Linked DNA regions of Leucothrix mucor DSM 2157. The protein of the gene in region 1 interacts with the protein of each later gene in a pairwise test. Links are inferred from orthologs where the notes say so. Each region holds a gene or a part of one and is shown on either strand. Other genes may lie near its edges.

Region 1 (14,995 bases):
CATGTTCAGACCTATTTATTATTATTCATTTTAGTCACAGGCACACCATTGGTTCAGGCGGCAATCGTGAGTGTCGCTTATTGCTCCAACAGCAGCTTGTTATCCTGCTCTTTATATCCGCCCAATCCATTGGTTACAATTTCAGACAAGTCTAGTTTCGCCTCGGACACCGAGACAATCTTGCCGTAGTTTTGCCCAACATAATTTCCCTGCCTGACGCTTTGAACTCCACCATCTGGAATCTTAATTAACGCCCATAGCTTATTATCTTTCTGCACGGTACCCACCATCTTTAAACTGTCTAGCGGGAAGCCTTCCAGGAATTCTTTCACTCGCGTGGTATCCACTTCAATACCCGAGTCTACGACCGGCACTTCATTTGGCTCCAACATGGAGACATCAAACGGGTCCTTTTCATTCTCCGGATACACATAACGTAAATATGGCTTTACTTCCGGAATCGGAGAAATGGGTCGTGCAGGCTTGGCTCTGTGTGATTCAAAATACACGTCTAAGTCTGACGTATCCTGAATACAACCAGACAAAAGCACACTGGCCGCACAGCAGCAGATGGGTAACAATACCTTACGAGGCAACATTTTAGTGTTCATTAGCTATTACCTTCATCATTTTCATCAAGATAGCGATAGGTTGTAATCATCGCTTCCATCGTCAATCGGAAGGATGCATTCTTCTTCTTTTTATCGTCCTTCACCTTTTCAGGTGACAGTCGAATGTCAGAAATGGTTACAATTCGCGGCAAACCAGAGATATCGCTCACAAACGCAGCCAACTGGTTATAAGTTCCATTCGCTTTGAGCACAATTGGCTTTTCCGCATAGAACTCTTTTTGCCCTTCAGGCTTCGGTTGGAATAACTCGATTTCCAATCCGTTAGACAAACCCTTCTCCGAGATATCCAAGATAAGTCCCGGGATTTCAGTCCCACTTGGCAGCTGCTTCATCAGCGAGCCAAATGATACTTGCATCTCTTTTAACTGAGCCCGAAAAGCAGGCAGCTGATTCGCTCGTGCCTGTTTCGTTTCATAAGTCTGCTTGAGTGTTGACTCTTGCGCCTGTCGACTATCTAACTCACTCATCTTATCAATGATGATTAGCTTGTAGCCCATAAATACTACCAGGCTGCAAACTGCAAAAATCGCAATGATTTTAACTGGGAGAGACACATTAGCCGGATCATCGATCAGACTATTTAATTCCTGTAAATCAATGGCCATTATTGAATCTCCTCATCGCTGCCGGATTTCAATAACTGAGTAACGCTAAGGCTAAAGTTTCTCAATTTATCCGTTTCTTTTCGGGTATCGATCGAAATGATATTCAATGCTGAAGAACTCAGCCAAGGGGACATATCCAAGCGATTCATGTAGCTGGAAACGCGTGCATTAGACTCTGCCTTCCCTTCCAGTTTAATTTTGTTTTCTTTCTGCTCAAGATTGGTTAGGTACAAGCCCTTAGGAAGCGATTTCACCATCTCATCAAACAAGTGAACAATGCCAGGACGAGTAGACTGCAAGCCTTCGATAATCGTAATGCGGTCTAACAATGCCTTACGCGTTACATCCAGCTTCTTAATCTTAGCGATCGTTTCATCCAGCTTCTTAATCTCAGTGGTCAAATACTGATTACGCGTTTCCTGCTTAGTAATCTGATCCTGATAAAAACTGTAACCGGCAAATACCGTCAATGCTGAAACAGCCACCGCACCAACTACCGTCATTACGAATTGTTTTTGGCTATCTTTGCGAGCCTGTTCGCGCCAAGGTAATAAATTTAATCCTGCCATTAGATAATTCCTCGCAGAGCCAGTCCGGTTGATACAAGCATCGCGGGGATATCACTGGTAAAACGAGCCGGATTAACTCGTGAATTCAACACCACATTCGAAAATGGGTTAGCCAGTGTAGTCGGTACACCAGTTGCATCCTGAATCTGCTCATCAATACCTGGAATACTCGCACAACCGCCCGATAGCAGAATCTTATCGACATTCCCAGTCTGGGTAGAGGCATGATAAAACTGCAAAAATCGTTGAACCTGACGAACCATGTTTTCTCGGAATGGATCAAGTACTTCAGGAATATAGCCTTCCGGTAAGTTACCGTTTTTCTTAGCGAGTCCAGCCTCAGAGTAAGGCAAGCCATAGCGCTGCATGATTTCTTCGGTCAGCTGCTTACCACCAAATGCTTGCTCTCGGGCAAAGACAACACGCCCTTTTTCAAAGACGTTAACACCGGTCATGGATGAGCCAAAATCGACCAAAGCAACGGTGTCGTGCTTAATGACATCATCAACCAAGGTACTAAATAGTAGTTCGATCGCGTGCGACTCAAGATCAACCACATCGACCGTTAGGCCAGCCATTTCTGCCGCAGCCAAACGAATTTCAACATTCTCAGTTCGGGTTGCAGCCAGAAGTACATCGACCATTTCAGGTGACTGCGCCGAAGGGCCAAGCACCTCAAAGTCAAAGTTAACTTCTTCCATTGGATAAGGAATGTACTGCTCAGCTTCCAACGTTACCTGAGCTTCCATTTCAGAAGCAGGTATAGATGCCGGCATTGCGATTACTTTATTAATGGCCATCGACGATGGAATACCCAACGCACAGTGTCGGGTTTTAGTACGACTTTGCTTCAGTACACGTTTGATTGCTTCACCAACCGGATCCGCCTCGACGATGTCTCGCTCGTACGCGGCACCTTCAGGTAAGGACGCTACGCCGTAACTCTCAACGCGGTAGGTGCCGTTCTTATGGGAGAGCTCAATCAGCTTGACTGCCGAGGAACTGATATCAATTCCGAGGAGCCCGCCTTTTTTATTGAAAGAAAACACAGATTAGGTACCGCCATCTTATTTTTATTGTTATATGTTCACGACCAATGGCCAGAACTTTAGATTTGTCACTCAATGGTAGCGATAAGCATCAAAATAGTCTACCCTCAACCATCCGAATTAACGACTCTCTAGACAGACGGTTCCGGCGCTACAAGGACGAGTAACCCGCTGTTAATACACGATTAAGACATGTCTAATATTATAAAAATTCTCTTCAGAAGCTTGTTTGCACCGGCGATTCTGCTATTTTCTCTGGGCGTGATTTTAGTCGCCGCAGCCTATTTTTTCTATGAGCCGAACTTACCCAGAGCGGCCCAACTACGCAACACCCAACTGCAGCTTCCAATACAGGTTTATAGTGCAGAAAACCAACTAATTGCTGAGTTTGGTCAGTTCCGCAGACGCCCTGTAACCATCGACGAAATCCCTAAAGACATGATCAATGCCTTTGTTGCGATTGAAGATGCGCGCTACTGGAACCATGTCGGCGTCGACTTTAAAGGTATTATCCGTGCTGCGGTGACAACCCTGCGAAATCGAGCGGTTTCACAAGGTGCCAGTACGATTACCATGCAGCTGGCGCGCAACTTATTCCTAACCTCAGAAAAAACAGCCGATCGTAAGATTCGAGAGCTATTTCTTGCGCTTAAAATCGAAAAAGAGTTCACCAAAGAAGAAATTTTGGAACTTTACCTGAACAAAATCTTCTTGGGTAACCGTGCTTATGGTGTCGGCTCTGCTGCGGAAGTGTACTACGGCAAAAAACTTCAGGACCTGTCACTTGCTCAAATGGCGATGATCGCAGGTTTACCTAAAGCCCCTTCCCGCTACAATCCCATCAGCCAACCTAAGCGCGCTAAAATTCGCCGCGACTACATTTTGCAGCGAATGATGGAGCAGGGGTACATTACTCAGGTTCAGTACCAAGAAGCCTTGAGTGAGGATGTGTCGGCTAAGGTTTATCAGGTCGAATCTGAAACCTATGCGCCGTATATGGCGGAAATGGCCCGTGCCGAAGCGCTTGAGCGTTACGGCGTGGAGAACATGTACACGCTTGGCTTGAAAATCTACACCACGCTGGACAGTAACCAGCAAGATATCGCCTTAAAAATCCTACGCAAACACCTTATTGACTACAGTCGTCGTCATGGGTATCGCGGCCCGATTGAAACACTGAATCTTGCAGACTACCCCGATGAAGCCTCCCGCGAAAAGAAGCTGGAGAATTACAATAACTATCAAGTGATTGAGCCTGCAATCGTTACCACTGTTAATGACGAAAAAGCAGAGCTTCAACGCCGAGGTAGCTCTACACTAATTTCCTTAGGCCTAAAGCAGGTCAAATGGGCAAGGACTTATAAAAGCGAAAATAGCCGTGGCCCAAGCGTCAAAAAAGTAACCGATGTATTAAAACAAGGTGATGTCGTTTGGCTCGGGAAAAACGATAAGGACGAATGGGAGCTAAGTCAGCTACCTAAAGTAACCGGAGCAATCACAGTAGTTAACCCGAAAGATGGCGCAATTGAAGCCATGGTTGGCGGCTTTGATTTCACTTACAGCAAGTTTAACCGCGCGATACAAGCTCAGCGTCAACCAGGCTCCAGCTTTAAACCTTTTGTTTATAGCGCAGCATTGGCAACAGGTGACTATTCTCCAGGCAGTGTTATAAAGGATGAAGAAATCGTAATTCCTGGCAGCAGTTGGTCTCCACAGAACTATGATAAAAAATACCACGGCCCAACAGCGTTGCGAGAAGGCTTAAGAAAGTCGCGCAATATTATCTCCATCAAACTGCTTCAACAGATTGGTGTCGAGACAGCATCTAACTACGCTAGACGCTTTGGTTTTAACGAGGCCGCACTACCACAAGACTTAACTTTGGCGCTGGGTACCGGCTCAGTTGCTCCTCTTGATATTGCTACGGCCTATGCCAGCTTTGCGAATGGCGGCTTTAAAGTTAATAACTACTACATCCGGAAAATTCTTGATAAAGATAACCGGGTACTATTTGAAACCAAACCTGATACAGTTTGTACGCAATGTCCCAGCCCGGGCCTAACTGAGCTTGAAGCACCAAATATGCCAACCAGTATTAATGGAAATCCGGTTGCCAAGCGTATTATCGAACCTTATGTCGAGTATCAAATCACCAGCATGCTGCGTGATGTGGCGACCTCAGGAACAGCCGCAAAAGCGACTCGCATTTTAAAACGTAGAGATTTGGCCGGAAAAACTGGAACCACCAATGATCAACGCGATGCTTGGTTCAGTGGCTTTACGCCCAGCAAAGTAACGACAGTCTGGGTAGGTTTTGACGACCTTGCACCACTAGGTCGCTACGAAACGGCGACGCAGGCGGCTCTACCACTGTGGATAGACTTCATGAAGGAAGCACTAGCCGATATTCCCGAAGCTAAGTGGCCACCCGCCCCAAAAGGCATGGTCAATTATACTTTGGATGCTCGCAATGGCCTACCTCCTTCAGAGCTCACTACCAAAACACTGACTGAGCTGGTTATCCCTTCTCAAATCCCATCAGAAGAAGAAATTTTGGCGTACCGGGAAATGCACCCCGAAGAATTTATGGTGGCTGAGGAAGACTTAGCCCAACAGCGCCAGAATGAACGCCTTGAGCGTGAGTACCAGCAAAAAGTGGACAACTACAATCGTCGGGTTGCGGCGCGTCAGCAGGAAGTAGAACGTTTACGCTCAGTCGGTAGCACCTTTGTTCCGCCAGAGCTTGGACCGCCACCGGAAGTACCACTGGAGCTTATTCAAGCCCAAGAGCGCGCAGCTATCCGCGCTAAACAAGGCGGTAACTCAGGGGTAATGACGCAGGCACCATTAACTGTAGAAGGACTACCACCACCAGACCAGCAAACTGAAGAAGACAAGCAGCTGCTGGAAATGATTAGGCAGTTCAATAACTTGAACTAAACAAAAAAGCCCCTGATAAATGATTATCAGGGGCTTTTTTTATGAAACGTCTAATTAAGCTGTTGAATCAGGCTTTGCGACCAAATTCATGAACACTATCCACTAAGACCTTCAGGTGATCTGGGTTCACATGCTGATGAATACCATGACCTAAGTTGAATACATGGCCTGTTGGCTTATCACCAAAATCAGCCAGCACGCGTTTCACTTCTGTTTGAATGGTCTCTGCGTCAGCATACAGTACCGAAGGATCCATATTTCCTTGCAGCGCAACTTGATCACCGACACTAGCAACGACTTCGTTCAAATCGGTCGTCCAATCCACCCCAATTCCATCACAGCCAGTCGCAACAATATCTTTCGCCCAGCGCGCACCATTTTTGGTGAACAAAGTCACTGGTACACGGCGCCCTTCAGATTCGCGCTGCAGACCATCAACGATCTTTGCCATATAGCGCAAAGAGAATTCACGATAAACATGCGGACTTAGCGCCCCGCCCCAAGTATCAAATACCATAACAGACTGTGCGCCTGCTGCGATTTGCGCATTCAGGTAAGAAATCACGCTATCAGCCAGCTTATCTAATAATAAGTGTAGCGTCTTAGGGTCGCTATACAGCATTCCTTTAACTTTTGAGAAGTCTTTACTGGTGCCGCCTTCAACCATATAAGTCGCCAACGTCCAAGGACTACCCGAGAATCCAATCAACGGCACTCGACCATCTAAGGCTTTACGAATGGTGCGCACAGCATCCGTCACATAACTTAGCTCAAGCTCAGGATCTGGTACACCAATAGCCGCCACATCTGCTGCAGTGCGAACTGGTCTCTCAAAGCGAGGACCTTCACCTTCGGCAAAGTATAGACCTAAGCCCATCGCATCTGGAATCGTCAGAATGTCAGAGAACAGAATAGCCGCGTCTAAATCAAAACGCTCTAATGGCTGCAAAGTGACTTCACAGGCCAACTCTGGATTTGTACATAAATCCATAAAGCTGCCCGCTTGTTTACGCAACTCACGGTATTCTGGCAGATAGCGTCCAGCCTGACGCATAATCCAGACAGGAGTGGTATCGACGGGCTCTTGAAGCAAGGCACGCAAGTAACGATCGTTTTTTAATTCAGCGACAGACATAAGGGATGACCTTGAAGGAAGACTTCGTAAACGGCAGGATTAATTACATTATAATCAATCAGCCTTCTGGCAGGAAGTATGCGAACGCATAGTGGTCGCTGCAATTGTCAAAGTGCATAACACTAAAACTAGCAAGCGCCAACAAGTGGCGCCTGATTACGCATACTGGATGCGTTTTTACCGCAGGCCTGCACTAGCGTCAGGCACTGCGGAGAAACTGTAAATCAGAACAGACGGATACGACGGTTCAATTCACGCTTCAAATTCTTGATGTTACGCTTTACTGCAGCAGCTTTTTCACGCTTGCGTACTGATGTTGGCTTTTCATAGAACTCGCGACTTCTTACTTCTGCAACAACACCTGCTTTTTCACAAGTACGCTTAAAACGGCGCAGTGCAACTTCAAAAGGCTCGTTTTCTCTGATCTTAACGTTTGGCATAAAATTCGACTTCTCAATAGAAAGTATTTACTAGGTAGCCGAGCATTATACCCCGAGTTCTGACAATTGCAAAAGTTGTAACGCGATTTATTTGGCGAATTGCATTAAAATCATCACTATTACCAGAAAATAACCTTGCTGCACCGTTCAGCTACGCTAGAATGTGGCCATAAACAATAACCCGACCAAGACAACTAAAATGGATTACCATTAATATGCCGTCTATGAAAAATATTCTCCTCATCTGCCTGATCGCAGGTTTCAGCGCCGCTTGTACGTATAAACCGACCATTCTTCAAGGCAATGCACTAGAGCAAGATACTATTTCTCAAATAAAGCCCGGCATGCCAAGAGCAGAAGTGATCAGTATTTTAGGCTCACCGCTGATGCAGGATGATTTCACGACGAATCGCTGGGATTATCTGTACTACTCAATTGAGCGCGACCAACGCAGCCAACAAAAAAATCTGTCTATCTATTTCAGTGATGGGATTGTGAGCAAGGTCAGTCAGGAATAAAATCAGCATTTAGTACCTTCGGATCACCGCTCTGCCAGGGATGGCGGATCACTAGCTATGTACCCTGTTAAGGGTATGAGCTAAGCAGAATTGAAAAAGGACAGACTCGTGCGTAAAAATCCACTGTTATACAGCGACCACGCTGAACCCCAAGAAATCTTCGAAGCGACCCCTCTTCCCGAGGAGCCACGCTCTTTTTTCTTCTACATCATTATTCTTGCCAACTCTCTATTGGTGCTCTTTGTATTGGGAGTGATTTGGTTTCTCTTTTTGAAGTCTCCGGACTTGGAGCTTAAGTCACTAACCGACCGTTTCTTAGGAGGCTCTGAGCAACCCACTATGATCATCGAGTCACCGAGTAACTCCGGCACTGAGACCAATGCTGCATCATCAAAGCAAGCTCAAGACGAAATTCAGCAAGCCAGATTAAAGCAGATGCGAGAGCAAGAGGAGCTAGCAGCAGAGCGTAACCGGCTTGAGCAGCTGCGACTGGAGCTTGAAGCCGAAAAACAACGAGCGGATTCACTGCAAGGTGCATTACCCGTCATAAGTAACAAAGCCGAAGAGGCCGTTGAAACCTCAACAATTACTATCACATCTGAGACAAAAGTAGAAAGTGCACCGGAACCCGAACCAACCATCGTTCCAAATGCTGCCAGAGAAATTCCACCAGTGCCAATTGATACTAATGATATGAAGTCTCAGATGGACATAATTATAGAACAACTCAATCAGGGGAATCCGGCAAAACAACAATAGGCACGGATACATTCCTCCCAAGCAGGAATCCATTCGTAGCAAACTAGCCCATTGAGTTCTGGATGGTGTTAACATATCGGGTTGACGTTTTAATCGAGTAAATACTCGAACTCTGAAGCGAAGACAGTATAATGTTCCGCTGAAAAACGAATAACGATACTCCAATACAAGGAATTAATAATGGCCAAAGGCATTAATAAAGTCATCCTGGTAGGCAATCTGGGTACTGACCCAGAAGTCAAATACATGCCAAGTGGTGGTGCAGTCACTAACTTCAGTCTGGCCACGACCGATAGCTGGAAAGATAAAACCTCTGGCGAGCGTGTCGACAAGACAGAATGGCATCGGGTAGTGTTCTTCAATCGTCTGGCTGAGATTGCGGGTGAATACCTGAAAAAGGGTTCACAAGTTTATATCGAAGGAAGCTTGAGAACTCGCAAATGGCAAGATCAAGGTGGACAAGATCGTTACACCACTGAGATTGTTGGCTCTGAGATGCAAATGCTGGGTAGCCGCAGTGGCGGCAATAGTGAATTTGATCAGTCTCAATCACGCCCTGCGCCACAGAAAAGCCGCCCTCAGCAGTCTGCGCCTCAAAACCAGTCACGCCAAGCGCCACCGCCAGCACAAAACTTTGATGATTTTGATGATGATATCCCGTTCTAAACAGCACTTGGGATACACCTGAAAGAATTAGTAGCCGTGTATACGCACCTGCAGAGCCTTTATATATAGGGGCTCTGCGTTGTCGTTGAATCATTCATGAATCGCAACACATTTAGGATTTTACGCTATGTCCCACAAATCCAATCCTGTTATTGCTAAAAAAGGGCCTTACGTTGTTGAGCTTGAAGCCGGCAAAACCTATTACTGGTGTTCTTGTGGTCGATCCGAGAAGCAACCATTTTGTGATGGCTCTCACGCTAATACTGATTTCACACCATTAAAGTTCACGGCCGAAGAAAGCAAGAAGTACGGGCTCTGTGGTTGTAAATATACAAAGCATGCACCTTTCTGCGACCGCGAGCACAGCAAGTTAGACTAAATTGCGAAAAATTGATGGCTTGTCTTTGTTTTCACGATAAAACAATGCCACATTACCAATACGCTGGACCAGCATGGCTTTATGCTGCTCCGCCAATGATTGAATCAGCTCATCGCGCTGCTCCCGATCACCGAGATTAATCTTTAGCTTAATTAGCTGATGATAATCCAGTGCGATTTCAATTTCGTTGTTAATACTCTCTTTCATACCGTGTTGCCCAACGGTAACGACCGGGCTTAAAGTATGACCGAAAGACTTGAGTTGTTTGATCTGTTTAGTATTCATTTCCATCCCTGAATTGTATGACGTTATGGCTAGAAGCAAAAGCAGTACTCGCTGGTTAAAAGAGCATTTTGATGATGAATTTGTAAAACTCTCCCAAAAAGAGGGATATCGCTCGCGTGCGGTCTACAAACTCAAAGAAATTCAGGAGAAGGATCGCCTGATACGCCCCGGCATGAAGGTGGTTGACCTTGGAGCAGCTCCAGGCGGTTGGAGCCAATATGCAGCCCAAATCATCGGGACTAATGGCCGAGTTGTCGCCAGCGATATCCTACCCATTGACCCGCTACCTTTTGTCGAGTTTATACAGGGTGATTTTACCGAACAGAGTATTCTCGATGAAATTCTGCTTTTGATGGGAAATGATAAAGCCGATGTTGTAATTTCAGATATGGCCCCCAACTTAAGTGGGAATGATGCAATTGATCAACCCGGCTCGGTTTACTTATGTGAGCTGGCTTTGGATATGGCAAGGCAGATTTTGGCACCAAATGGTTCCATGGTCGTTAAGCTGTTTCAGGGTGAAGGCTCTGATCAATACATACAGGATGTAAAACGTAGCTTCAAACAAGTGAAAATACGCAAACCCAAGGCATCACGAGCCAGAAGTCGTGAGGTCTACGTGGTTGCTTTGCAGTATTTTTCTACAACACACTAAGTCTGAAGCAATTAACAGCAATCATGGTAGAATGATTGTTAACGAGATGCATAAAAGACGGCTGAATAGAGGATTCTTTCTTGAGCGAATTAAACAAAAATATTCTGATGTGGGTGGTAATCGCCTTGGTTCTGGTTGGAGTTTTCAGTAAATTTCAAGAACCTACAACATCATCTGCTAACATTCCTTATTCGGCGTTCTTGGAGCGTGTCAATAATAAGGAGATCCGCAACGTTGAGATACGTGGTCAGTCTATTACTGGACAAACAAGTAATAGCGAGACGTTTTCGACTTATGCGCCGATCAATGACCCCAAAATGTATGATGAATTATTGCGTAATAACGTGCTGGTCAAAGTTGATCCGCCAGAAGGACGCAATATCCTTGTCGACATCCTGATCAATACAATTCCATTCCTGATTATTGTCGGACTGTGGATTTACATTATGCGTCAGATGCAAGGCGGCGGCGGTAAAGGCGGCCCGATGTCATTTGGTAAGAGCAAGGCTCGCATGATGACTGAAGATCAGGTGAAAGTGACATTTGCTGATGTCGCTGGCTGTGAAGAAGCTAAAGACGAAGTATTCGAACTGGTTGAGTTCTTACGTGATCCGGGCAAATTCCAAAAGCTAGGTGGAAAAATTCCACGCGGTGTTCTACTTGCTGGCTCGCCAGGTACGGGTAAAACATTGCTGGCTAAAGCAATCGCTGGCGAAGCTAAAGTACCGTTTTTCAGTATTTCAGGTTCTGACTTTGTTGAAATGTTTGTCGGTGTGGGTGCTTCCCGTGTTCGCGACATGTTTGAGCAAGCTAAGAAACATGCGCCTTGCATTATCTTCATCGATGAGATCGACGCTGTTGGTCGTAAGCGCGGTGCAGGTGTTGGCGGCGGTCATGACGAGCGTGAGCAAACACTGAACCAGTTACTGGTCGAAATGGATGGTTTTGAAGGCACAGAAGGCGTAATCGTGATAGCTGCGACTAACCGCCCTGATGTACTTGACCCAGCTCTGTTGCGTCCTGGTCGTTTTGACCGTCAGGTTGTTGTACCTCTGCCAGATGTTCGTGGCCGTGAGCAAATCCTGAAAGTGCATATGCGTAAAGTGCCTATCGGCAACGATGTTAAGCCTGCTCTTTTGGCTCGAGGTACACCGGGGTTCTCTGGTGCTGACTTAGCTAACCTAGTTAACGAAGCCGCCTTGTTCGCAGCCCGTGTGAATAAGCGCACTGTGAACATGGAAGAGTTTGAGAAAGCGAAAGATAAAATCATGATGGGCGCAGAACGCAAGTCCATGGTGATGAACGATAAAGAAAAACGTAACACTGCTTATCATGAAGCGGGACACGCGATTATCGGCTTGAAAGTGCCAGATCATGACCCTGTTTATAAGGTAACGATCATTCCTCGTGGGCGCGCTCTTGGTGTAACAATGTTCCTTCCTGAGGAAGATCGCTACAGCCATAGCAAGCAGTCTCTGGAAAGTCAGATCTCTACTTTATTCGGTGGCCGTCTTGCTGAAGAAATAATCTTCGGCAAAGAAAGTGTAACGACTGGTGCATCCAATGACATTGAGCGCGCAACTGAGATCGCTCGTAACATGGTTACTAAATGGGGACTATCTGAGAAGCTAGGCCCGTTGGCTTACAGTGAAGAAGAAGGTGAGGTGTTCTTAGGACGCGCCACAACTTCACATAAGCAAATGTCTGATGAAACAGCTAAGTCTATCGATCAGGAAGTTAGAACGTTTATTGATCGCAACTATGATCGTGCCGAGACTATTTTGCGCGAGAATATTGATGTATTGCATCTGATGGCTGAAGCACTGATTAAGTACGAGACCATTGATCGCGGTCAGATCGATGAAATCATGCAAGGCAAGAAGCCAACACCTCCAGCTGATTGGAATGATGATGATCACTCCGGTAAAGATGATGGAGATAGTGGTGAGACTGCCACGTCAGAAGATCCAGAAGCTAAAGATGATGAGGTCGTGAACGCTAAGCCAGCGAGCTCTCACTAGGCACTAGTTAACAATCTAATTTTACGATCGTAGAGCGCGACAGGAGCAAACCTCCTCGTCGCGTTTTTTTATGTGTGATTATCGGGAAATATAGACCTTATATACTATTTACACTGATTATTAATTAGTTAATGGCTAACAATTGCCTATATAAGATAATTTTGATACAAACACCCTTATATTTAGTAGATTATTTAGGCTAATAAAAATAAACAAAGGAATTTGTGATGGAAAAGAAATACTTCGGTACTGATGGCATTCGCGGCGAGATCGGAACCTACCCAATGACCCCCGACTTTGCACTTAAACTAGGATGGGCTGCCGGAAAAGTTCTGGCTACAAAAAAGAACCCACTGGTTGTTATCGGTAAAGATACCCGTATTTCTGGCTACATGCTTGAGTCTGCGCTTGAGGCAGGGTTAGTAGCCGCTGGTGTTAGCATTCGATTACTAGGGCCAATGCCAACCCCTGGCGTTGCTTATCTAACCAGAACCTTCCGTGCATCTGCAGGCATTGTTGTGAGTGCATCTCACAACCCTTATCAGGATAACGGTGTTAAGTTTTTCTCTTCAGCAGGCATGAAGCTGGATGACGAAACCGAGCTGGCAATAGAGCGCTATTTAGAAGAAGACCTTGTTACCGTAAAGTCTGACAAACTAGGCAAAGTCGTACGTGTTGATGATGCAGCAGGCCGCTACATTGAATTTTGTAAGCGTGCCTTGCCTAATGAAACATCATTAGAAGGTTTAAAGATAGTTGTCGACTGCGCAAATGGTGCAACCTATCATGTTACGCCGCACGTATTATCAGAGCTTGGAGCGGAGATTATTACTGTAGCAAATTCACCTAACGGCTTGAACATTAATGAAGAGTGCGGTGCTACCTCACTCGATATGCTGTCCAAGCAAGTCCTATTACACAACGCCGACCTAGGCGTTGCGCTAGATGGTGATGGCGACCGCTTAATGCTGGTTGACCACACGGGTGCAACGGTTGATGGTGATGAGATTCTAGCCATCATTGCTAAACACCGCCTGAGTACAGATAGTGCTGGCCAAGATATTGTTGGCACATTGATGAGTAACCTTGGCCTTGAGCACGCAGTCCAAGAGATGGGACTTAACTTCCACCGCGCCAATGTTGGCGACCGCTACGTTATCGAACAAATGATCAAAACCGGCGGTGTACTCGGTGGTGAGTCTTCTGGCCATATTATTGTTCGGGACCGCATCGAAACGGGTGATGGCACGATTGCAGCATTGCAAGTATTACAAGCTATTGTAGAAAGTGGGCGTTCTTTGCACGACCTCAAGCAAGTCATGACCAAATACCCTCAAACATTGGTCAATGTTGAGTTAAGTGGTGTTATTGATATTGCGAATAACGCAGCTATCCAGAAAGCTGTCGCTAATGTCGAAGATCAGCTGGCTCATCGTGGACGAGTGCTATTACGCGCGTCTGGCACACAACCACTCATTCGAGTAATGGTAGAAGGCCAAGATGAGACCGAAACAACAATGCTGGCACATAGCATTGCAGAAGTGGTTAAGCAGCAATCTGGCGGCTGATGCCCTAGCTCTGGAGCCTGCCTCTACCGGAAGGTTATCTTCCACTGCCGACAGATAGCTACACAATAAGTAAAGAGCCCAATATTACGCCTAAAGCAATTACCGCTTTAGGCGTAATGCGTTTAACACCACTAACAATGAACTCAGCGACATTCCAATCGCAGCCATCCACGGTGCCAACAGGCCCAGTGTAGCCATTGGCATTGCCAGCAAGTTATACAAAATTGCCCAAGCAAAGTTTTCTCGGATGATAACTCGTGTTCGCTTTGCCATATGAATAGCCTGAGGAATCGACTTTAAGCTATCCGACATTAACACCATATCGGCAGTGACTTGAGCTAATTGACTCCCCTCACCCATTGCAATCGACACATCTGCGGCAGCCAGTACCGGTGCATCATTCACACCATCACCCACCATAATGACCAACTGCCCCGCATCCTGTTTGGACTTAAGGTAAGCAAGCTTCTGATCAGGTAACTGTTCCGCAATAACGGTATCAATACCTAACTTTTTACCGACATGATCTGCAACAGACTGCTTATCACCACTCAGTAAAGTCACCTGCATTCCTGCAGTTTTAAGGGCAGCAACACATTCGACGGCATCAGCTCGCAGCTGATCTTGCAGCTCTAAAATAACCAGTAACTGCTGCTTATTAGCCATGTAAATTCGGGTATTGACTCCTGCAAAGCCCGCCTTCATTTCTAAATCAGCAGACGTAACGCCATCTGCCAACCAAGGCTCTATAAATTCTTTCGTCCCGATACGATA
Region 2 (14,722 bases), 3.0 Mb from region 1 along the record:
AAACAAGTATATTGATGTTTCTCGACGACTGTCAATCATTCAAAACATCTTATTTTTATTGTTTGAATTGGGGTGTTGTGTTTTTTTCAAGATAGTGGAACAATGTTCCATATGTTACTAAATCTGTAGAGTTGAAGAGATGATATGGCGAAGGTGAGCGGAGTAAAAGTAGAGAACAGTGGTTTGACCCGTGGACTTACTGTGATGTCTGCCATCGCTGATTCGCGGACACCGATGCGATTCGCAGACTTACAAACAGCACTGGATTTGCCCAAAGCAACCCTACACCGGCTGCTGGCGAGTCTACAGCTTGAGGGAATGGTGCGCTTTGATGAGGGTAACCAGACCTATCGTATAGGATACCGATTGCTGGAAATGGCTAATACAGCCTGGAAGCAGTCGGATGTTCGGGAAATTGCTCAACCACTCATGACAGAGCTAGCTGAGTTAACCAATGAGTCGGTTCAGTTGGCGGTATTGGTGGATTTAAATGCGGTGTATGTCTCTCAGGTTGAGTCCAACCAAAGCGTGCGCTACACCGTGAGCGTGGGTGATAAGTCCCCGATTTATTGTAGTGGTGTGGGTAAAGCCATGTTGGCCCACATGCCAGAACAGCAGCAGGCTGAGTTGATTGATCGCATAGAGTTTAAGCGATACACACAACAAACCATTACTTCGCCGGTTGTGCTTCAGCGACAGCTGCGGGAGGTTATAAAGCGTGGGTATGCCTTTGATACTGAAGAGCACCAGCATGGTATTCGTTGTGTGGCCGCTGCGATTGTTAATAACTCGGGCATGCCCGTAGCAGCAATTAGTGTGACAGGCCCGACGTTTCGGGTAACGGATAGTGATTTTGAGGATTGGGGGAGACGGGTAACAAAGTCAGCAGCGACTATTGCCCAACGCCTGCAGCCGGAGACAATAATGAGTGTAGAGGTTTAATAGATGGCTGACGTAACGTTAACGAAACTAGTCAAAGCATTTGGCGATGTTGAGATTATTCATGGTGTGGATCTGCAGATTCAATCCGGTGAGTTCACCGTATTTGTTGGCCCATCTGGCTGTGGTAAATCGACGCTATTGCGCTTAATTGCAGGCCTTGAAGATGTCACAACGGGTAAGATCGAAATCGGTGGCCAAGATGTCACCGAAGTAGATGCAGCCAAGCGCGGTATTGCGATGGTATTCCAATCCTATGCGCTTTATCCGCATATGACGGTTGAGCAAAACCTTGGTTTTGGTTTGAAAATGAACGGCGTTGATAAGAAAATTATCAAAGAAAAAGCCGATCATGCCGCTGGTATTTTGCAGCTTGATAAGCTGATGCAGCGCAAACCTAAAGAGTTATCCGGTGGTCAGCGCCAGCGTGTGGCGATTGGTCGTGCCATTGTTCGTAATCCAGATGTCTTCTTATTTGATGAGCCATTGTCTAATTTGGATGCTGAGTTGCGGGTTGAGATGCGCCTTGAGATCGGTAAGTTGCATCAAAAGCTGGGTAACACGATGATCTACGTGACCCATGATCAGGTTGAAGCCATGACAATGGCGGATCGAATTGTGGTACTGAAAGACGGTTATGTAGAGCAACACGGCTCTCCGCTGGAGCTTTATACGCATCCGGACAACCTATTTGTTGCGGGTTTCATTGGCTCGCCACGTATGAATTTTATTCCTGTGACCTTAGAGGCACCTGGTGCAGAAACGTCTGGCGTCAAGCTGCCGGATGGCCAAGTTATTAGTCTGAATTTCGATACTAGCGGCGCTAAAGCAGGGGATCCGCTGACGCTTGGCTTGCGCCCTGAGGACTTATCAGCTAGCGAAGGAGACTTTAACTTTGAACTTAAAGTCATTTTATCTGAACATTTGGGCGGCACCAGCTACTTATATGGTGAATACGGTCAAAACGATAACTTCGTGGTTGAACGCCCAGGTAACGATAGAACACGCTCTGGTGAGTCGGTTGCAGTCTATGCCGATGCTAAGAGTGCTTATTTGTTCGGTAGTGATGGACAAGCGTTTAAGCGTGATGTCGAAATGTAATTAGAGTTTAGCGGCTTAAAATCAATAAAAATAATCTTGTAAAGCCGCGATTCACTTGAAATGTGTTAAAAATGAGCTAATAGGATCTGGATATAGTGTCTGAACGTAAAGATACTGAGTTTCCAAGATCAGTAAAGTCAGCATGTTTTTTAGCACCGCAATGCGTAATTTTGAAGTGATTATGTTTTCCTTTTAATCAGTTTCGACCCTCGTATAGTACTTTAACCTATTGATTGTATTGGTTTTTTGAATCTAGCAACTCTCGCCTGTATGCTATATATTAGACGTGTGAACTCAGAGGCGAGCGAAGAAGTTCATATCTATACCGCGAGGGAGCGAAAGTGATTTTTACGCGTGAGGTTTTCTTGGCTTTACTCTGTTCAGTGGCATTCACCAGTGGTGGGCAGCTATTACAGAAACAAGCATCACTGAAATATGCAAATATAAAAAGCAGTAGTATTTTCAGGCGCTTATTAAGTATTGAATTTGTCGGCAGCACCGCATTTCTTGGATTAGGTCTGCTGTTCTGGATGATTGTGCTCACTAAGGTTGAACTCAGTCTGGCATATCCTCTACTTAGCATTAATTACGTACTTATTCTATTAGGTGCCCGGTATCTCTTTAAAGAGAAAATACCGTTGCAACGCTGGCTTGGTGTGTTTGTCATTCTAGTTGGGATTGGTGTTTTGCTTCGGGGCGCGATATGAGTGTCTCAGAAGATGGCAGAATTAAGCCGAGATCGTGGATAATCCTAGGTGTCGCCATCTTATTAACGGCTGTTGGTCAGCTGTTTATGAAACTCAGTACCCAGTATCTAAGCGGTTGGAGTGAGCTTTGGCAGCAGTTGACAGAGTATTCTCTAACCAGTGGTAACCAAACCGCGCTATTATGGTTCTCCCTCGGCATTCTTAGTTATTTTGTTTCGATGCTCATGTGGGTTTATGTGTTGTCGTTTCTTAAGCTGAGTAAGGCTTATCCCTTATTCAGTATCGCCTATGTCTTGGTTTACGTGGGTGCTGTGTGCTTGCCTCAATTTAATGAGACCACCAATCTTCAAAAAAATATTGGCATTCTCATTATTATTATCGGTGTGGTGATTGTCAGTTTGCCTTCTTCTCGGGAGAGAGTGATGCGTACTAGCAACAAATAAGCATTGTAAAAGCCAATAGACTATTGTTTAAAACCCTTTTTTTTCTTATGCTACATGCGGAAGACGCAGTAACATCATCTTATTATAATTTATCGCCGGATCAGCACTGACTATACTATGCCACAACTCCCTCCTTTAAATTCTTTGCGAGTCCTCGAGTCAGCGGCACGTAACCTTAGTTTCAGTAAAGCAGCTGACGAATTATTTGTGACCAAAGCAGCGGTCAGTCATCAAATCAAAGCCCTCGAAGAATATCTCGGCTTTCCTCTGTTCGAACGTAAAAATCGTTCCATTGAGTTAACCGAAGCGGCTGAAGTAGCCTTACCTAAATTGCGTGAAGGCTTTACCAATCTTGCCGAAGCGGTGAACCTTATGCGTCGTCATACGGCACATGCCAGTGTGAATGTCTGCATGGCGCCATCCTTTGCGGCTAAATGGTTAGTCCCTAAGTTGCATAAGTTTTCGGGTGCACATCCGGAAATTGACATGCAAATTACCGGTGATGACACTTTAATTAGCAATCGCAGCACTTCTGACAATATGGATGATTGGTTTCGAAGTGCTGAAATCGACTTAATTATTCGTTTTGGTGACGGTATTGCGCCTGGTTATCAGGTCGATAAGTTATTTGATGTGGCTGCAGTGCCATTGTGTAACCCGGATCTGTTGACCGAAGGTGAGCATCCGCTGAAAACACCGGACGACTTACGCCACTATACGTTGCTACATGATGATACTGGCTATACTGGCCGCCCATCTTGGGAGCGCTGGCTTGAGCTGGCAGGTGTTGAAGGAATTGATGCGAAACGCGGTCTGCACTTCAACCACGTTTCGCTGGTATTAGGTGGAGCGATCGACAAGCAGGGTATTGGCCTTAGTATGGAGCCGCTGGCTCAATATGACATTGATGCCGGTCGCCTATGCATTCCATTTGACCTGAAAATGCCGCTTGATCACTCCTACTATGTAATACGCCCCAAAACGGATACTGTAAATGAATCCGTTGAGGCGTTTGTTTCTTGGTTGTTAGAAGAAGCGGCAAATTACTCCTGATTAGCTAGCATGTTCCTGAAATAGTAAGGCTGGCGCGACATTGAGCAACGGTCTTAAGTTTAGATAGCCTGCAATTCCCACCAATAAGCCACCACTCACTATGCCGATGATAATGAGCGTCATATTAATTGACGGCTCAAGATCGAATAGGGCATAGGCGGCGACATTACTCGCAATAATTGCAAATGCTCCAGCCAAGAAGCCTGCAATGGCTCCCACCAAAGTAAACTCCAACAGAATCGTTTTCTTTAGCTGGCGTCGGCTAGCGCCAATAGTCTTTAGGATTGCGAGTTCTTTACGGCGCTCGGCTTTTTGCGACTGTAGCGCTGCAAATAACACAATGATTCCAGCAATCAAGGTAAAGGCAAAAATGGCCTGCACCGCAAAAGACGCTTTGCCGATCAGGTCTTTGATTTGACCCATAATAGCGCTGATATCAATTGAACTGACGCTCGGGTGCTGCTTGATGAGATTGGGGACCAGCGTTTTATCATTCTCTGGCACATAAATGCTGGTGATAAAGGTCTGGGGTAAGTTCTCCATTGAGCCTGGCGCTGCCAGTACAAAGAAGTTGGGTGTGAGGTTATCCCAATTAACACGCCGTACACTTTCAATCTTCTGAGTGACTTTTTGACCGGCAATATCAAAGGTTAAGGTATCTCCCAGAGCCAGCTTAAAGCGTTCCATAATGCCTTCTTCTACCGAGAATCCAGTGGTTTGGCCTTTAGTAAACCAGTCTCCATCAAGCATGATATTGGCTTCGGGTAACTCAGTTACTGAGGATAAATTGAATTCGCGTTGCAATAAGCGACGATCTCTTTCCGACTCTACGTCATCAATAACAACTGGTTCGCCTTTGATCTCAACGAGTCGGCCACGAATTAAAGGATACAAGTTTGGATCGATTTGCTTCTGTGCAAGATACTGTTTGAGGCTAGTCACTTCATCCGGCTGGATATTAATCAGGAAGTTATTAGGAGCATCGGCTGGAATACTATTCTGCCAGCGATCCAATAGGTCTCCGCGTAGAGCAGTCAGTAATAGCAGACTGAATAATCCGATTCCAAACACTACAATCAGTAACTGCAAGCGTTGGCCAGCACCAGACAGTGTGCTGAGGACTGATTTTCCTTTGATTTTGATGTGTGCCATCGACTTAAGCAGTACTCTGGCGACTAGCCAGAAAACCACAACTGCGGCAATCGTACCCGCAAACACATAAGCGCTGAGCTTTAGGTCGTTGGTTTGCATCCACATTAAAGCAAAAATACCCGCAAGAATGGTCCCGACTAAAAATTTCCAGCTGGTCGTGCTTCCTTGGGATTGGTTTTGAAAGATCTGTACTGGTGCGGTATTAACCAGCTGCACGAGCTGTGGCGATGAGAAACTCAAAACCATTAACCAAGCTGTTAGTAAGCCGGTGATTGCTGGCAGTATGCTAGGGGCTGGTAAAGTCTGGCCGATCAAATCCTTCAGCATAAAAGCAATTAGGAATTGAATGACGAAGCCGAGCAGCGCACCGAGTAGTGCTGCAGTGGTCGAGGTCAGTAATAGCTGGCTCAAGTAGCGCTGCAAAATACGGCGTCTTGAAGCGCCCATTGTTTTAAGAACAGCTACGGTGTGTGTTTCATGTTTGCTAAAGCTATAGCTGGTTAGCGCAATGGCGGCGCCCGCAAGAATAACGCTGAGTAGGGCTGCCATATTTAAAAAGCGTTGGCCGCGTTGTAATGCGGTTTGCACAGAGGGTAGACCATCATCCAATGTTTCTATGCGTTCGCCTGTTTTGAGCTGGGCTTCCAGCCAGCTTTGTAATTCATCAACTTGGGCATCACTGCCGGCAAATAAGTAACTAAAGCGGGCACGACTTCCGGGAGTTAATAAGCCAGTCGCACTCAGATCTTCCAAGGGCATTAATACCTGTGGAGAAAACTGAAAGACATTAGCGCCTTGGTCTGGCGTACTGGTAATAATTTTGGATAAGCTAAATAAGCTACGACCGATACGGACTTCAGTACCGGGCTGAACTTCAAGCGCGGTGAATAGTTGGGCAACGCCCCAGACCTGATTCGGCTTGAGCGCATCTAATGTCTCTACCGCACCCGGTTGCTCAAGGCTGTCGCTGATCTGTACTTCGCCACGCAGTGGGTAATTGTCAGTTACTGCTTTGATTTGTGCTAATTGAAGGCGGTCATCTACCGATACCATGCTGCTAAAGCTAACCATCTCAGCGGCTTGCAGTCCCATGTCTTTAGCGTGCTGCAGGTAGTTTTCATCCAACGGGCGAGAGGAGCGCACGATAATATCAGCACCGAGTAACTTGGTTGCCTGCGCAGTCATTGCGCGGTCGGTGCGATCAGTAAAAAAGTTAACCGAAGTAACGGCAGTCACTGAGACTAGTAACGCTAGGAATAACAGACGCATTTCTGCGATGCGCCATGCCTGACGCCAGTGTTTGAGTATATTCATTCTGACGTCACCACTTCGCCGTTTTGCAGGCGGTAGTGAATTTGGCATTTCGCAGCCAGCGAGTCATCATGCGTCACTAAGATCATGGTGCTCTGATTATCTTGCTGCATTTTAAATAGCAGCTTCTCGATATCCTGACCCGTTGCCTGATCCAAGTTACCCGTGGGCTCATCTGCAAATAACACTTTTGGCTTGTTAACAAAGGCACGAGCCAGAGCAATACGTTGTTGCTCACCACCGGACAATTGAGTGGGTAAGTGGCTGGCGCGCTGACTCAGACCAACTTGCTCTAGTGCATCTAACGCTTGCTGTCTGATATCACCTGAAACCTGCTCAAGTTCTAGCGGTAACATGATGTTTTCCAGAGCCGTTAAGTTGTTCATTAGGTGAAAAGACTGGAATACAAATCCCACCTGTCCTAATCGTAATGCAGCGCGTTGATCTTCACTAAGGTCTGACATGGACTTGCCAAGTAGTTTGATATCTCCGCCAGTTGGCGCATCAAGTCCCGCTAAGAGGCCGAGTAATGTTGTTTTTCCTGATCCAGAGGCTCCGGTGATCGCCACCGAGCTGCCTTGTGGAATCTGCAGCGTGATATCATGCAGTATCGGGAGTGACTCTCCTGTTTTTAGTTGGATCTTTTTGCTTAGTTGCGTTGTCTCAATGGCGTAATTAATCGCTTCTTTTGGCATTGTATTAGGACTTTTTATGAAATTAATCCGTTTAGTATACGCGTTCACCTTAGTCGTTGCAGTTGGGCTTATATTAAATTCTGGTGAGGTTTTCGCGAAATCAGAGCCGCAACCTGACAGCAGTAAGTTAACCGTTCTGGTATGGGGTGATAGCCTGAGCGCAGCCTATGGAATACCTATTGATAAAGGTTGGGTGAGCCTGTTACAGGCTGAAAATGAAGACACTTTATCTGTGGTTAATGGAAGCATTAGCGGTGAAACGACTCAAGGTGGCTTGACAAGATTGCCGGATGCCCTAGAGAAATTTCAACCTGACCTGATCTTGTTAGAGCTGGGTGCCAATGACGGTTTACGTGGTATTAAAACCGAAGTCATCGAAGAGAACCTAAAGGCGATGGTGGAGTTGGCTCAGGAGGCGGATGTTGATGTGGTGCTGCTGGGTATTCGGATTCCGCTAAATTATGGCTTTACCTATACACAAAAGTTCGAACAAGTATTTGTTGATGTTGCCAAAGAGTATGAGTTACCGATGCTACCGTTTTTGCTGGAGCCTGTCGCATTGGATTATGACTTAATGCAAAGCGATGGTTTACATCCAACTGCCGATGCTCAACCGCAAGTACTAGAGCATGTGATGACAGTCTTAAAGGATGTATTGGACGAGCAACTTAAGCCGGAGGCAGTGTCGTCATCTGAGTCGGTAGCTGTTGGTTCAGATGGCTAATTAATTCATTAGTCAGGGTCTCAATGGAGCTATTGATGCCCAGATCCTGGCACTGAATAATCTCCAGCCCCGCATAGCCGCAAGGGTTGATTCGGGTAAATGGTTCCAGGTCCATATTCACATTGAGGCTTAAGCCATGCGTGGTATAGCCTCTGGATACTCGTAAACCTAGGGCAGCAATCTTGCGTTTATTCACATACACGCCAGGCGCATCCGGGTCGGCATAAGCATCCACGTCGTAGGTTTTCAGCAGGGTCACAATGGACTCTTCCAGAATAGTCACTAGCTTACGGATGCCTAGTTTGCGGCGGTGAAGATTGAGTAGTAGATAGATGACTAATTGTCCTGGGCCGTGATAAGTCACTTGGCCACCGCGATCAATCTTCACAACAGGAATATCACCAGCATTTAGAATGTGCTCGGCTTTGCCGTTAGTGCCAAGGGTAAATACAGGCGGATGCTGTACAACCCAAAGCTCATCAGGGGAGTCTGCATCGCGAGCTCTGGTGAAGCTCTGCATCTCCCGCCAAGTGGTTTCATAATCACGCAAACCCAGTTGGCGAACAATCACATCGTTGCTTATAGCGCCCACAGAATATGTTCGCTAGCCGTCAGATCAAGATAGATCGCATCGAGGTGCGGCTTATTTTGAGCATAGACGTTGATGGTCATGCTGGTGAAGTTGCCATTCTTGCTGGCACGCGTGGTAATGCGCTCTACATCAAACTCCGGATCATGACGATGGCCGATGGTGATAATGGTCTCATGCAGTTCCGGACCCGTCTTTCCCATGGCTTTAATCGTAAAATCGCAAGGAAATTCGATTAGCGTGTCTTCTTGTTCACTCATATATTACTCCACAAATAACTTTTTGATACTGTCAGTAATATTGGTCCAAGTACCGCCAGTATCAACACTGTCCATTGCAACAAGTGGTTTTTGCAGCACAATACGGTCTACATCTTTGATGACAGCCATACCGATTAGGTCGCCACGCTTAACTGGTGCGTCGATAGATTTGTTAATTTCCATCAAGCCTTTAAGCTGTGAATAATGACCTTTTGGGATGGTGACGTAGAAGTCTTCCATGATGCCAGTAGGGACGGTGGATTTCTCACCCTTCCAAACGCGTGCCTCAGCCAGTACTGAGTTAGCATCATAAAGTTTGTGAGTTTCGTAAAAGCGGAAGCCGTATTCCAGTAATTGCTGGCTGTAATTGGTGCGGGCTTTATCGCTCTCTGCGCCAAGAACTACTGCGATCAAACGCATTGAGCCGCGCTGTGCTGAAGAAAGTAGGCAGTAACCAGCACTTTCTGTATGACCTGTTTTGACGCCATCAACGGTTTTGTCGTGCCACAGTAATTTGTTGCGGTTGTACTGTTTGATTCCGTTGTAGCTGTATTCTTTTTCGCTATAGAGTTTGTAATGCTCGGGATATTCTTTGATCACTGTACGTGTAAGCTTGGCGATATCGCGAGCGCTCATGTAGTGATTTGGATCAGGCCAGCCAGTTACATTCATAAAATGAGTGTTCGTCAGTCCTAAGCGGGCAGCTTCAGCATTCATTTTGCGAACAAACTCTTCCTCTGAGCCTGAGCTGTGTTCAGCCAGTGCCACAGCTGCATCATTTCCTGATTGGATAATTAAGCCGCTGATCATGCGCTCTAGTGGGACTTTTTTGCCGATCTCAAGAAACATGCGTGAGCCTTCCATCTGCCAGGCTTTCTCACTTACCAGCACACGGTCTTCAAGCTTGATATTGCCTTTGTCTAATTCTTGATACAGCAGATAGGCCGTCATCAGTTTTGTGATGCTGGCGGGCTCAATACGTTTATCCGGGTCTTTGGCGGCAAGTTCAGTGCCACTCAAAAAGTCGACCAGCAAATATTGAGCTGCGTCTAATTTTGGAAGTTGTGGGACGCTACTATCAGCGAAGGAGGGGGTGAGCAGACTTAGCCACAGACATACGAAAAGGGTGATGGTTCTTACAAACATACTTGTTTAAAGCCTCGACAACTGGTTAAGGTAGCTCCTGCTATATTTTTTCGCGCTAGCCGACATTATAGACTGTGAAGGCAGACCTTACAGCCTCTTTTATGCTATTTCCAGAGTTTATTCGAGGATGCTACCGGTGAGAAAATCGCCTGTTAACTGTGCGGATAATGCTCACCGGTTGCTTTGCTGTCAAATTAACTTTCAACAACCTTGAATTGTGAGAGGCCATCACTCAGCAGGCTATCTTTAACTTTGTCGATTTGCTCTTGGCGCTTGAATGGGCCAAGGCGAACCATGTGGAGTGTTTTTCCGCTCTTAGTAGTACGTGATTCCATCGTCGCATTTGGCAGGCCAATTGAAGACAAGCGAACAAAGGTATCCATTGCTTGCTCAGAATCAGGATAGGTACCCACAACAACGTAGTAATTCTTGTTAGAGCTTAGTGAATTTTGTGTACTTTGAGGTGCTTGGCGTTGCGTTGTCGCCGAGCTTACGTCAGCAGGCAATGCCAGTGACGGTGGTACCACTAAGTTAGCCTGATCTTCGCTGTAGGAATCACTTCCTTGGCCGCCCAGTTTGGTAACACTTTTTACAGATTGACTAATTTGGCTACAGCCACCTAGGATGCCAGCCACAAGTAGTAGCGACAGAGTGCTTCTTATTTTCATTATTGTCCCCTGAATCAGGTTTTATATTATTATTAGTATCGCTCAGCCCAAGCGATTGTCGTTTATATTAACATAATTTTTTGAAATGTCTTATGCTGGCTGGTTAAGCGGCGAGTTTGCTTAGGACTCGTCATAGCCGATTTTTCGCTTCTTTAAGCCCATTAGTAGGCCAAAAGCCGCCATTAGCGTAACCATTGAGGTGCCGCCGTAGCTGATAAGTGGTAGTGGAACTCCGACAACTGGCAGTACGCCGCTAACCATTCCGGTATTCACCAATAAATAAACGAAAAAGGTCAGGCTTAAACTACCACCAAGCAACCTTGAAAACGTATCAACACCACGCGTTGCAAGGTGCAACCCTCGTAAAATAATAAAGATGTAAATACCAAACAAAATCAAATTGCCGAGTAGGCCAAATTCTTCACCAAAAATAGCGAAGATAAAGTCGGTGTGGCGCTCAGGTAAGAAGTCTAAACGGGACTGATCTCCGTTTAACCAGCCTTTTCCGTATACGCCACCAGAGCCAATGGCGATTGTCGATTGCGTGATTTGATAACCCGTGCCGAGCTTATCAGAGCCGGGGTCTAGTAAGGTCATTACGCGTTGGCGCTGATAGTCTTCCATGCCAAAGAAGAATAGTAGAGGAGCTGCCCCCATGACTGCTGCAAATAACAATAGCAGCCACTTCCAGGCAATACCTGCAAAGTAGATAACAAAGAATCCAGCGCTTCCGATCAGCAGGGCGGTACCAAGGTCGGGTTGTTTGGCGATTAATAGCATCGGTACTGCAACGAGTGCTGCGGCGATGATATTGTCTTTAAACTTTGGGGGGAGGGTCTTTCTGGAGAAGTAACTGGCCACCATCATGGGGACTGCGAGCTTCATTACCTCGGAAGGTTGAAAGCGAATCGCCCCAAGCTCCAGCCAACGTTGAGCACCACCACCCATTGAACCTTGGTATAACACCAGAACTAATAAAGCGATACCGCCAAAGTAGACCCAAATCGACCACTGGCTGAGTATATGACTGGGTACTTGTGCGGCGACGAGCATCACCACCGCAGCAATAAACAGGTGGATAAAGTGCTTCTCCATCATCACCACATTTTCACCACTGGCGCTGTGCAAGGTAATGCCGCCAAGGGTTAGGAGGATAATCAATGCGATTAATAACACTAAATCAAGCTTTGATAGTACTTCCCAGGCAAGGCGAAAAATACCCATTGAGTTATTCATATGCGACAAGCCTCAGTACTATCTTTAAGTGCGATCATTATTTTTCTTGTTAACTTGAGTGGTTTTTACCTCGCCTTCCTCGGGCTTTTCAGCTTCGATTTGTACAGGTTTGGGGAGTAAGTAAGTGTCTAGTAGCTCACGTGCCATCGGCGCTGCCACCGCGCTACCGCCGCCGCCATTCTCAACAATGATTGATAAGGCAATGCGAGGATTTTCCAGCGGTGCAAAAGCCACAAATAAGGAGTGGTCGTGAAGCTTCTTGGCAAGTTTTGAGGCGTTATAGGTTTTGTTCTGCGCAATTCCAAAGACTTGAGCAGTACCTGTTTTACCCGCGAAACGATATTTGGCGCCAGCACCGGAGCGTCTTGCTGTTCCCATCGGACCATGAACCACATTGACCATGCCTTGAATGACCGCATCCCAGTGTGCATCGGTGGCCTTAATGCTGGGTAGGCGTTTAGGTACAACCACTTTTTCAGGTAAATCACGTGAGGTTCTAACCGACTTCAATACGTGGGGCATAACGCGTTGTCCACGCATTGCAACCGCTCCGGTCGCATGAGCTAGTTGTAGCGGTGATGCCGTCCAATAACCTTGACCGATCCCGATATTAACGGTATCGCCAGGGTACCAGCTTGTTTTGTAACGCTTCTTTTTCCATTCAGGGGTTGGGATAAGACCAGAGCGCTCGTGCGGTAAATCGATTCCGGTTTTCTGTCCAAAGCCAAATTCGCGCATGGCTACGGAGAACCGATCAATACCCATACGATAGGCCAGATCATAAAAATAGACATCGCAGGATTGGTAAATCGCACGGTTCAAAGAAATATGACCATGGCCTGTTTTTTTCCAGCAGCGATAACGATGTTTGGTCCCTGGAATTTGAAAGAAGCCGCGGCCATAGACTGTGCGCTTTTCATTAACAACGCCAGCTTCTAAACCAGCCAATCCTGTAATTGGTTTAATGGTTGAGCCTGGTGGGTAGGCGCCTTGCAAAGCACGGTTAAACAGTGGCCGACCGGGGTCATCGCGTAAGGCATTGTAGTCTTTGTAGGAGATGCCATTCACAAATAAGTTGGAATCAAACATCGGTACGCTAACCATGGCCAAAATTTCACCATTGCGAGGGTCGAGTGCCACGATAGCACCACGCTTTCCTTGTAATAGTGTCTCGGCTTTGGTTTGAAGCTCCAGATCAATACTTAAGAATAGGTCTTCACCTGAAATAGGGGACTGTTCTTCCAGTGTGCGCTGTGGCTCACTGTGTGCATCCATTTCAACCTGTTTGAAACCTGCTTTGCCGTGCAGTCTGGATTCATAGAATTTTTCAATGCCAGTTTTGCCGATATGGGTAGAGCCTTTGTATTCGTTTTTACCCAATCTTTCTAGGTCGCGTGTATCGATACGTCCCACATAGCCGATGACATGAGAGGCGACAGAACCTAAAGGATAAACCCGCTCGGTGCGGATATTGACTGCAAAGCCCGGAAATCGGTAACGATTCACAGAAAAAATAGAGATCTCTTCCGGCGTTAGCGCTGAGCGTAAGACAACAGGCTGAAAGCGCGAGTTAACCCGAAGCTGCTGTTTAAACTTGTGAATATCTTTGGCCGTAATTGGAATGAGTTTTTGTAGCAGGCCGATGTTTTCATCAAGCTCAGTTGCTTTATCGCGAACCACTTCCAGTACATATTCGATTTTATTGTCAGCAAGTACCACACCATTGCGATCGTAAATTTGACCACGAACTGGGGGGATTGGAATACGCTTTTGGTAGTTTTCCTGAGCAAGCTCAGTCAGGTGCTCATGCTGTGAAACCTGAAGATAAAACAGCCTGACGCTGATTGCTGAGAGCAGCATAACCACGACGCATGCCGCAACAATTGCTCGTGAGCGGAAGAGAAGGTGTTCTTCTTTTTCGTCTTTTAGTATTTTACTTTCCGACATCGTCGCCGCAGTAGTTAGAGAATCGATTATATGAAAACGGACTGTACTAAATTAGCACAGTCCGTCAATTATTGTTATTACTATCGAGTTAACACTTTTTGATCATTCAGAGCGACTTACTTAGAGTAAGCTTCAACACTTTCCTGGATCGCTTGACGTGCTGCAGCTGCATCAGCCCAATCGTCAATTTTTACCCACTTTCCTTTCTCAAGCTGCTTGTAGTGCTCAAAGAAATGCTCGATTTGCTGAAGTAGCAACTCAGGCAGGTCTGTGTAGTTTTGAATGTTGTCGTACTGAGTTGACAGTTTGCCAGCTGGCACTGCAACGATCTTTACATCTCCGCCGCCTTCATCAGACATGTTCAAAACGCCAACTGGGCGAGCTGGGATAACACAGCCATGAACAAGAGGCTCTGGAGTAACAACCAATACGTCAATCGGGTCGCCATCATCTGCCAGAGTGTGCGGTACGAAACCGTAGTTTGCTGGGTAGAACATTGGAGCAGTCATGAAGCGGTCAACCATCAACGCACCGCTGTCTTTATCAACTTCGTACTTTACAGGTGAAGCGTTAGCAGGGATTTCGATGATAACGTTAACGTTATTGGGTACATCTTTTCCTACGGAGAGTTTGTCGATATTCATCGTCTGAGTTCCTTTAGATGTGGAAATAAATTTGTCGCAGCATTATAACGAACCTAGGTGTGGTGCACTACGGCTAATCTTCTGGGCTGTTGAAATTTAGGGCTTAT

The links.
Region 2: the proteins of LEUMU_RS26115 (region 1) and mrdA interact in binary tests that used the Escherichia coli proteins (3 or more experiments, as listed by UniProt). The link is inferred for Leucothrix mucor DSM 2157 from one-to-one orthologs.

Annotation. Positions count from the first base shown.
Region 1 is NZ_ATTE01000001.1:3,092,569-3,107,563, forward strand. The notes cover bases 2,734-5,995. They hold LEUMU_RS26115 (penicillin-binding protein 1A), read left to right. Parts: upstream 2,734-3,047; coding sequence 3,048-5,795; downstream 5,796-5,995. Other genes in these bases: LEUMU_RS0113995 (pilus assembly protein PilM), read right to left, coding at 2,734-2,855; hemE (uroporphyrinogen decarboxylase), read right to left, coding at 5,863-5,995. In the rest of the region: LEUMU_RS0113975 (type IV pilus secretin PilQ), read right to left, coding at 1-3; LEUMU_RS0113980 (pilus assembly protein PilP), read right to left, coding at 78-611; LEUMU_RS0113985 (type IV pilus inner membrane component PilO), read right to left, coding at 611-1,237; LEUMU_RS0113990 (PilN domain-containing protein), read right to left, coding at 1,237-1,806; more of LEUMU_RS0113995, read right to left, coding at 1,806-2,733; more of hemE, read right to left, coding at 5,996-6,930; rpsU (30S ribosomal protein S21), read right to left, coding at 7,155-7,370; LEUMU_RS26120 (outer membrane protein assembly factor BamE), read left to right, coding at 7,586-7,888; LEUMU_RS0114020 (hypothetical protein), read left to right, coding at 7,997-8,647; ssb (single-stranded DNA-binding protein), read left to right, coding at 8,828-9,313; LEUMU_RS0114030 (CDGSH iron-sulfur domain-containing protein), read left to right, coding at 9,441-9,692; LEUMU_RS0114035 (YhbY family RNA-binding protein), read right to left, coding at 9,684-9,977; 23S rRNA (uridine(2552)-2'-O)-methyltransferase RlmE, read left to right, coding at 10,003-10,632; ATP-dependent zinc metalloprotease FtsH, read left to right, coding at 10,713-12,653; glmM (phosphoglucosamine mutase), read left to right, coding at 12,881-14,221; LEUMU_RS0114055 (heavy metal translocating P-type ATPase), read right to left, coding at 14,321-14,995. UniProt on the Escherichia coli protein: Cell wall formation. Synthesis of cross-linked peptidoglycan from the lipid intermediates.
Region 2 is NZ_ATTE01000001.1:45,853-60,574, forward strand. Bases 11,511-14,499 are described here. They hold mrdA (penicillin-binding protein 2), read right to left. Parts: upstream 13,972-14,499; coding sequence 12,049-13,971; downstream 11,511-12,048. Other genes in these bases: rodA (rod shape-determining protein RodA), read right to left, coding at 11,511-12,024; ppa (inorganic diphosphatase), read right to left, coding at 14,088-14,499. Outside these bases: LEUMU_RS23905 (IclR family transcriptional regulator), read left to right, coding at 145-942; LEUMU_RS0100205 (ABC transporter ATP-binding protein), read left to right, coding at 946-2,040; LEUMU_RS0100210 (DMT family transporter), read left to right, coding at 2,382-2,747; LEUMU_RS23910 (DMT family transporter), read left to right, coding at 2,744-3,190; transcriptional regulator GcvA, read left to right, coding at 3,308-4,243; LEUMU_RS0100225 (ABC transporter permease), read right to left, coding at 4,244-6,709; LEUMU_RS0100230 (ABC transporter ATP-binding protein), read right to left, coding at 6,706-7,401; LEUMU_RS23915 (arylesterase), read left to right, coding at 7,418-8,125; lipoyl(octanoyl) transferase LipB, read right to left, coding at 8,070-8,717; LEUMU_RS0100245 (YbeD family protein), read right to left, coding at 8,705-8,974; LEUMU_RS0100250 (D-alanyl-D-alanine carboxypeptidase family protein), read right to left, coding at 8,978-10,120; LEUMU_RS23920 (SPOR domain-containing protein), read right to left, coding at 10,315-10,788; more of rodA, read right to left, coding at 10,909-11,510; more of ppa, read right to left, coding at 14,500-14,615. UniProt on the Escherichia coli protein: Catalyzes cross-linking of the peptidoglycan cell wall. Responsible for the determination of the rod shape of the cell. Is probably required for lateral peptidoglycan synthesis and maintenance of the correct diameter during lateral and centripetal growth.